Regions from separate parts of the Pseudoalteromonas sp. T1lg24 genome, predicted to be linked through region 1. Evidence: predicted binding sites of a transcription regulator. Region 1 holds the regulator's gene; the other holds the start of a gene.
What was found. The regulator LexA, encoded in region 1, represses DNA repair genes until DNA is damaged. The targets are predictions, from matches to a motif close to TACTGTATNNNNATACAGTA.

Region 1 (4,668 bases):
CCATGAACTGTAGTCATTTGGTTAAAAAAGTGTGGCTCTACAAATTGTAAGCCTGGTTGAAATAATTCGGCACGAATAACCAGTGCCATTGCGCCACCCGTTAAAAACATTAACAGAGCGAATAACAGATAAAGCGTACCGATATCTTTATGGTTAGTTGTAAATAACCAACGTTTTAAACCTGTTGGCGCATGATGGTGGTGATGAGATTCAGCTAGTGTTGTCATTATTGTGCTTCTCCCACAGATTCTTGAATATCACTTGGTTGCACTGAATCGCCAGTGTTGTTACCCCAAGCATTTCGCTCATAGGTCACTACTGCCGCTAATTCTTTTAGTGACAACATTTTGCTATAGCCTTGCATTGCTGTTGCTGGCTTGCCATGAACCACAATATCGATATGTGCTTTAACATCGCCAAGTGCTATAGGGCTCTCTTTTAGCGCTGGGAACACACCTGGCAATCCCATCCCAGTAGGTTGGTGACACGCAGCACAATTAGCCATATACACTTGTTCTCCTAGCGTCATTAGCTCATCTTGAGATAATGTAAGATCAAGTGACGCTTTTTCGGCGGCCGCCGCTTGCGCTTTTTCAAGCTGCGCATTTGCCAACCACTGTTCAAATTCAGCAGGCTCTTTAACTTCAACAACCACAGGCATAAAGCCATGGTCTTTTCCGCATAACTCAGCACACTGACCGCGATAAATACCGGTCTCATTGACCTTAGTCCACGCTTCGTTAATAAAGCCTGGGTTCGCATCTTTTTTAACCGCGAACTCAGGTACCCACCAAGAGTGAATTACGTCGTCCGAAGTCATTAAAAAGCGTACTTTTTTTCCTTTTGGGATAATAAGCGGTTTATCAACATCTAACAGGTAGGTTTCTGTTTTTTGGTCTTGATTGGTGATTTGTTCACGCGGAGTCGAAAGAACAGAATAGAACGACACATTGTGGTCAAGATATTCATAATGCCACTTCCATTGTGACCCTGTAACTTTAATCGTAAGGTCAGCTTTGGTGGTGTCTTCCATGGCAATCAAGGTTTTGGTTGCAGGCACCGCCATACCTATCAAAATTACAAATGGAATTGCGGTCCAAAGTATTTCAATTTTGGTACTTTCATGAAATTGAGCAGGCACTGCTCCTTTTGATTTACGGTGATGGATTATTGCCCAAAACATAATGGCAAATACTACTAATCCAATAACGCAACAGATATAAAAAATTGTCATATGGAGCTCGTAGACATCACGGCTGATGTCTGTCACCCCAACAGGTAAGTTATATTGACTCGTCCCAACTGCTAAAAAAGGAAAGCTCAATAGTAACCATAAGGATAGTTTCACTAGCCTCATGCTCGCTCCTTAGCTAATTATTATTATGTTGTTAGGAAATGGTCAGTGAAAGTTTTAGCGATTAAATCGCACGACGCACTACAGCATCACTCCATTTTCTTTATTATATTTGTTTTCTAAAAGCCGCACTTTGCTTAAAAAGAAAACAAGGTTACTACTAAGGTCTAGTAAACGATTAAATTTTACGCAAGTCAAATTTAAGATAAATTTTTTATAAATCTATAAGTTAGCGATTTTTGAAGATGTAAAAACAGAAGGGGTTATAGTAAGAAATAGGGTGTTTTAAAGCAGGGTGAGGCTAGCAAAATTACTCACTAGCCAAGGTCAACAAAAGTGTATTACATCCAGTCGGCATTTCTAATAACGCCAACCGCAAGGCCTTCGATATTAAAATGGTCATGCTCTAAATCGACTTTAATTGTGTCAAATTCGTCATTTTCTGCATGTAACAATACTTGTTTGCCTGCTTTTTCAAAACGCTTTACCGTTACATCTTCATCAACACGGGCTACAACCACTTGGCCATTATTAGCCACTGGCGTGCGATGAACAGCTAGCAAATCACCATCCATAATGCCGATATCCTTCATACTCTCACCACGTACACGTAGCAGGAAATCTGCACATGGGTTAAATAGGTTAGGATCAACTTGATAATGACTTTCAATGTGCTCATTAGCCAAAATAGGTGAACCTGCAGCAACTTGACCAATTAACGGTAAACCTAATTGCTCGGGTTCATCTTCTTCCACTAAACGAATACCACGGCTAGCGCCCGGCACCATTTCAATGACGCCTTTTTTGGCTAATGCTTTTAAATGCTCTTCTGCAGCGTTTGCACTTTTAAAACCGAGTGTCGATGCGATTTCTGCGCGCGTTGGCGGCATGCCAGTATCTTTAATAAATACTTTAACAAGTTCTAAGATTTGTGCCTGACGTTTTGTTAATGGTCTCATTCACTGGTTTTCCATACAGTACAGATAACTGTGAGTATATACAGTTATTCTTATTTCGCAACTTTTAATTATTTGATAATTAGCACTATGCTTAGTTACAGACGATAATTGCTGCAAATCAAAAATCATCGCAGTAAATTGCTTTATTTTTCCTCTGGCACGACCAGTTGTTTAATCTTTTAGAGTTAACTGGTATGCTAGCGCCCCTTTTGTTTTTAGGTTGGTGTTATGAAGTTGGTTGGCTCTATGATTCAGTGGTTTGCAAACGGTATGAACAAGCTTTTAGTGCGTTCGAAAATAGTACCTGAACACCCGTTAGACAACCTAGCAATAGATAAAAACAAGCCGACCGTTTACATCACATTATTAAATTCTTTTTCTGATTCAGCCGCGTTGCGCAGCACCTGTAAAAAGCTCGGCTTACCAGACCCTCAAGTCACTCAGCAAATTGGTGATAAACAAGTTCCAAGGTACATTCCAATTCACCATCGCTCGCCACTGTTTGGTAAAGCAAAAAAAGACAGTCCAGCGCTCGAAATCAGCGAAGAAATATTTGCAGCATTAAAGCAATCTGACGTTACCGATTTACAAGTTATTCCGGTCACCATTTTATGGGGACGCAATCCAGGCAAAGAAAAGCCAGGCCTTGGCACTATTTTATCCAGTTCTCTTACACCAAGCTGGTTGCGTAAAGTATTTGTCGTATTACTGTCTGGCCGCGACAACTTAATTCGTTTTAGTCGTCCATTAGAACTATCGCAGCTTACCAGCAAGCAACAAAGTGATGACTTACCGCATAAACTCATTCGTGTTGCCCGTGTCCACTTTAAACGTCAGAAACTTGCTGCGCTTGGCCCTAAACTGCCATCTCGCGATCAGTTATATCAAGGTCTTTTAGCATCAAGCACTGTCAAAGCCGCGATTGAAGATGAAGCAAAAAGTAAAAACATCTCAATTGTAGAAGCGCGACAAAATGCCATAAAACTAGTTGATGAAATTGCTGCCAACTATAACGAATCAATGATCGGGGTTTCTGAACGCATTCTGACGTGGCTGTGGACCAAACTATACAACGGTATTGAAGTAAATAACCCGGAACGAATTCAAGAGCTGACCGACAAAGGCCACGAAATTATCTATATGCCGTGCCACCGCAGCCATATGGATTACTTATTACTCACTTATGTTATTTACCATCAAGGTTATGTGCCACCACATATTGCAGCAGGTATAAACTTAAGTTTTTGGCCTGCAGGCCCAATATTTAGACGCTGTGGTGCCTTTTTCTTGCGCCGCTCATTCAAAGGCAACAAGCTTTATTCCGCAGTATTCCGTGAATATTTAAGTCAGTTATTTATAAAAGGCTACGCAGTTAAGTTTTATACCGAAGGCGGCCGCAGCCGAACTGGCCGTTTGCTTCCACCTAAAACCGGTATGTTAGCGATGACATTACAATCAATTTTGCGCGGTATTGATCGTCCAATTTCAATCGTGCCTGTATATATTGGTTACGAGCATGTAATGGAAGTTAACACCTACCTTGGTGAACTTGCTGGGCAAAAGAAGAAAAATGAGTCAGTACTGGGCGTCTTCAAAACTCTACGTAAGCTCAAGAATTACGGCAAAGGTAATGTAAATTTTGGCGAGCCAATCAATATTAATCAATACCTTACCCAGCACCAATCAAATTGGCGCGACAGCATTGCTGCAGATGAAAAGCCTAACTGGCTAACACCAATGGTAGGCAAACTTGCTGATTCAGTGATGGTCAATATCAACAATGCGGCTGCGATCAATGCCGTTACTTTAATGTCATCAATTTTGTTAAACACCGAAAAACAGGCGATGACGCGTAACGAGCTCATTGCTTGTATGACAAACTACATGAGATTGCTTGAATTAGCGCCGTACAGCAAAGATGTCAGTGTGCCAAACAAAAGCGCTGAAGAGCTGCTTGAACATGCACTCACATTAGATAAATTTGAAGTGATTACGCAAGGGCGAGTTAAAGTAATCCGTATTCAAGACACGCAAAAAGTATTATTGAACTATTACCGCAATAACGTACTGCATTTATTCGCAGTACCAAGTCTAATTAGCTCAATATTAATTAGCCAAAAACACATTTCTCGCGACCAGCTAATCAAGCAAGTTAACGCGTTATATCCACTCTTTAAACAGGAGTGGTTTATGCAACCGTATTGCGAAACGTATCTAAATGACTCACTTGAAGCCTTGAGCGGTATTGGGTTATTAACCGTTGAAAACGATGCGATTTCAGTTAACCCTAGCAGCAAGTCTCTTGCTCAGCTTAACTTGTTAGCACGTTTTATCCAGTGCACATTAATTCGCTAT
Region 2 (4,668 bases), on a different contig from region 1:
TACAAAACAGTCAGAGCCGATTGAATTACGAACAACTGCTAAGTAGGCTACTACTTTAACCCCTTCAGGTTGATGCTCAGCAATACTCTTCATAAAACCAGCAACGGACGCAGCGCCACCTTTATCACGGCTCATGCCCGCCATTGCACCACCTACTTTTAAGTCTGCACCACCTGTGTCGTAAACAAGGCCTTTACCAACAAATAATAGCGTACGTTCAATATCACCTTCAGGCACATATTCAAGCTTAACAACACGCGGGTGATGACGCTCTACCGCGTATGATGCACGGGCTACAGTGCTAAGCATTGGGTAATTTTTATCAATAAATTGAGTATCTGAAATCACCTCTACCGATACTGCGCTGTTGGTAAATAAGCTTTCACAGTATTCTGCAAATTTAGGAGGTGCCATACGCTCGGGTTCAGTACCGCAAAGGTCGCGCGCAGCGTACTGACCTTGTGCAATAGCATTTGCATAGTGGCTATCAAATTCGCCAATAACAGTAATAGATTGAATTGGTTCAATTGCCGCACCGTGAAATTCACGTGCTTCTAGCGGTTGCCATAATGCTTGGCAAGCACCTAAATACGCTACGGTTGTTGCTTGCTGATAACGCTCATCTAATTGGCCTAGCACTAAAATTGCAGGGTTTGTTGCACCCGCTTGTTTTGCTTCTAGTACACCTTGTTTTGCCGCATCGAAATAACGACGCACATCGTCATAGTCACGCTCTAAAGGACCTGTTGGTGCAATCACTAAACGTTTTCCAGGTGCATTGTCATTCACCAACAATAATGCTTTTTGGCCTATGCGCTTATCGAATTGCGCGGTAGCCATTACGCTATCGCGAAAATCATTTGGGAGTAATGCCAAGTCTGGCGAGATAATAATTAAACTATCAACATATTGAGGTAAATCTGAAATTGATGCCGCTTGCAGGGCCTTTGGTGAAGTCATTTTTGAACCTTACTGAACGAATAAATACGCGCAATGTTGTCGCGTAAGTTTAGAAAAGATGGCTTAAATATGAGGGCAAATTTATAAAAATCAAGATTCAAACATTGCAAGCTGCTCTTGTTCGTAGCTATTTTCAGACAAGCCAACACCTAAACCGAGTAATCTCACGCCTTTATTTCCGCCTCGTAAGTAGGCTTTTTCGATTAAACGCGTAAAAATATCATCATCTAAATGCGTGCAGCTGTAATCCGCGGTTGTTGAAACAAAATCGTTAAACTTAACTTTTACCGAAAGCTTAGATACTTTGTTTAATAGCCCTTTACTTTGCAACCTTATATCAAGCTCATCTTTTAATTTTGGCAGCTCTGCTAAGCATTGTTCTAGCGATGTTTTATCATATTCGTAGGTATGCTCAACTGAAAGTGACTTTCGAATACGTGATGTATTTATTTTGCCTATCACCTCACCATTACACTTTTTAAATAACTCAGCACCCCAAGTGCCAAACTTTACCTGCATTTGATTTAAACCGAGGTTTAATACATCTTCACCAACAAACAAACCTGATGCATTCAATTTCTCTAAGGTTACTTTACCTACACCAGGAATTTTTTTAAGGTTAAGCGCTTTTAAAAACCCTTGCACCCGATGAGGAGGGATCAAACAATAGCCATTTGGTTTGTTTTCATCACTGGCAATTTTCGCCACAAATTTAATGGGTGCGATTCCCGCCGACGCCGTTAAACCTGTTGTTTCAAAAATCTCATCACGAATCGCATTAGCGATAAGTGTTGCACTGCCTGAGTGCTGTGTGCAATCGGTTACATCTAAATAGGCTTCATCTAAAGAAAGCGGTTCAATTAGATCTGTGTATTTGGCGAAAATCTCTCTAATTTGATTAGACACTTCTTTGTATACTGCCATTCTGCCGGGAACAATCAGTAATTCTGGACACAGTTGCAACGCTTTATAGTTAGACATTGCTGAGCGCACACCATATTGACGCGCAATATAGTTTGCCGTTGCCAACACACCACGACGGTGTTTACCGCCAATTGCGATTGGCTTATCTCTCAACTCTGGATTGTCTCGCATTTCGACTGCTGCATAAAAACAATCCATATCAATATGTATAAATTTTTTCAAAATCACAAAGCACTGTTTATATATACAGTTTATTATGTATCAAACTTATTTGATTCAGCAAGTTTTTATTTTGCGGCGTGTTAAGTTTTAAGATGCCGTTATCTGCATTCATTTTATTAATAAGAAAATGAATGTAGATAACAGCATAGGTAGAATATTGAAGTTTTGTAAATGTTCATTTAGGTACAATAGATATCCGCAGAAAGCGACGATTTAAATACCTTGAAAGGAAACGAATATACGACGATGGTAACTAGTCAAAGTCACTAACATTTCGTAAATATCACCAAAAACAGAAACGCATAAAACAATAACCAATTGATAAATATTGATTTAATTTTTTGGCACTAATTCTGCTAATAACTAGAAAATTATAATATTTGAAATATCATTCAAGGATCTTCTATGAAATACTTAGTTTTAGCATCAGCCCTCACATTGCCACTTTTAACAGGCTGTGTTGTTGCGGTAGGCGGCGAAGGCAAATCAGACTATTCATCTAGCTGGGAAAGAACCCATGAAAAAAACCGCAAAGCGATTGCCAATATGGAAATTGGAAAAGAGTATCAACACGTAATCAATAAACTTGGTACACCAAATTTTTCTGAGCTAGTAAAACAAAGCGACACTGAATATCGTGTGCTTTACTACGCAACAAACTCTATTCACTCTGACGGTAAAACAACAAAAGACGAATGTACGCCGCTTGTGTTTAAAAATAATCAACTAACAGGCTGGGGCGAGCACGCTCTTGAGCAGTTAAAAAATTAATATGTGTAAGGGCGAAATGTTTCGCCCTTTTCTTTAAAACCCTTTTAAATCAATCTATTTACATCCACTTACATTTATTCGTTGACTATTACGACAAGTTTCGTAATATTAATTACGAAAGGCATCGTAATTAGGTGGATAAAATGGATAGATACAATCTAGTCGTCGGTCACAACGACCCAACATTCTCAGACATTCTGTCACAACAAATCGATAACTCACTTTTTAAGCTAACAAATGTTGAGTCTTGTTTTGCCAAATTAATAGCAGCCTGTAAAAAAACCCGTGCCAAAGTACTTTTTGTACAAAATGAGCTTATTCAAGAACATGATTGGCCTACACTTCAATCATTGGCAGACTCAACTGAAATCATATTATTATCAAGCAATCGTGTTGATGCAGCTAAGGCATTTGAATGTGATTTGTTTGATTTTATTTTAGAGCCTATGGTCAATTCTCGTTTAGGCAAAACATTAGATAAGCTAGCCAGAATGCTCGCGCCTGAGAAACAGCAATTTGAGTTGATGAGCTCACTGGTACAACGATTTTCATCTAACCAATTAGATGACCAGCAAATCGTTTTAAAAGACGCTGGTAGAATAAAATTTTTAACACCTGATGAAATTTCTTGGGTTGGCGGCGCTGGAAACTACGTTGAATTGCACCTCAACCAAGATGAGCGAACGATTTTACATCGCCAAACATTATCTTCAATGGAACAGCAGCTATCACCATTTGGCTTTATTCGCATTCATCGCTCTGCGATCATAAAAAAACAAGCCATACGCGAAATCCGCCCTACTGATAACGGCGACTATATTGTTACCTTAAAAGACGGCGCCAATCTCAATTTATCCCGACGTTACAAGCAAAACATGCAAGGATTAATTGGTTGACAAATAAACTCTATCTCGTAGAGTAAATAACAATCTACGAAAAGCGACGTAATTATGAATAAGAATAAACGCGTACCAACAAGTGCAGAACTCAACATTCTTAATGTGCTGTGGCGTATTCAGCCTGCCACTGTTCGCACTTTGCATGAACATATCAGTGAAAGCCAAAAAATAGGCTACACCACTGTGCTTAAAATGCTACAAATCATGCACGAAAAAGGCCTTGTTACACGTGATGAGTCAACTCGTGCGCATGTCTACAGCGCGGCATATTCTGTGGAACACACCCAATCATCTTTACTGTCAGACATTGTTAACAAAGCTTTTGGTGGGTCACGTTTTGATTTGGTGATGCGCGCACTTGGCGACGAAAAAGCCAGTACTAAAGAAATTAATGAAATTCGTACTCTGTTAGATTCTCTCGAAAAAAATAATAAGTAAGCACACGTTATGGATATACTGCCCTCATTATTAGAAAGTAATACTCTCTATTTTATCTCTCTCACTCTATTACATTTTTTATGGCAAGGCTTAGTTATTGCGGGCCTACTTTTCTGTGTAAATAAACTTACCAGCAATAAGCACAGCCAATTCCGATATATTTTCTCATTATTCTGTTTACTGCTTTGTGTTATTGCGCCAACCGTTACTTTTTATGTTCTGTCGCAACCTGACGAAATAATTAATGTAAGCACATTTACAACAAACGACGTTATTGCATCACCAATAGTGCCTTCTGGTATGTCTAACACTGCGCATCAGATTCAGTTAGCTGATTATACGCCGCTAGTTGCCGTGCTGTGGATGACTGGCATTATAGTGTTAAGCATGCGTCTTACTTTACAAATGCTGCAAGTACACAGGCTTACAACAACTAATATTGTGCAGCCATCAG

Region 2: a site for LexA is predicted at 2,117-2,136, ahead of dinB (DNA polymerase IV). Genes of this name have one in related genera too.

Annotation. Positions count from the first base shown of each region.
Region 1 covers NZ_PQCB01000034.1:236,850-241,517, reverse strand. Annotated here, with positions in the region: gene ctaD (cytochrome c oxidase subunit I) at 1-227, opposite strand, end outside; gene coxB (cytochrome c oxidase subunit II) at 227-1,357, opposite strand; gene lexA (transcriptional repressor LexA) at 1,696-2,313, opposite strand; gene plsB (glycerol-3-phosphate 1-O-acyltransferase PlsB) at 2,542-4,668, shown strand, end outside.
Region 2 covers NZ_PQCB01000004.1:224,017-228,684, reverse strand. Annotated here, with positions in the region: gene C2M30_RS02350 (M17 family metallopeptidase) at 1-960, opposite strand, end outside; gene dinB (DNA polymerase IV) at 1,051-2,106, opposite strand; gene C2M30_RS02340 (DUF3192 domain-containing protein) at 2,512-2,877, shown strand; gene C2M30_RS02335 (LytR/AlgR family response regulator transcription factor) at 3,021-3,773, shown strand; gene C2M30_RS02330 (BlaI/MecI/CopY family transcriptional regulator) at 3,828-4,214, shown strand; gene C2M30_RS02325 (M56 family metallopeptidase) at 4,224-4,668, shown strand, end outside.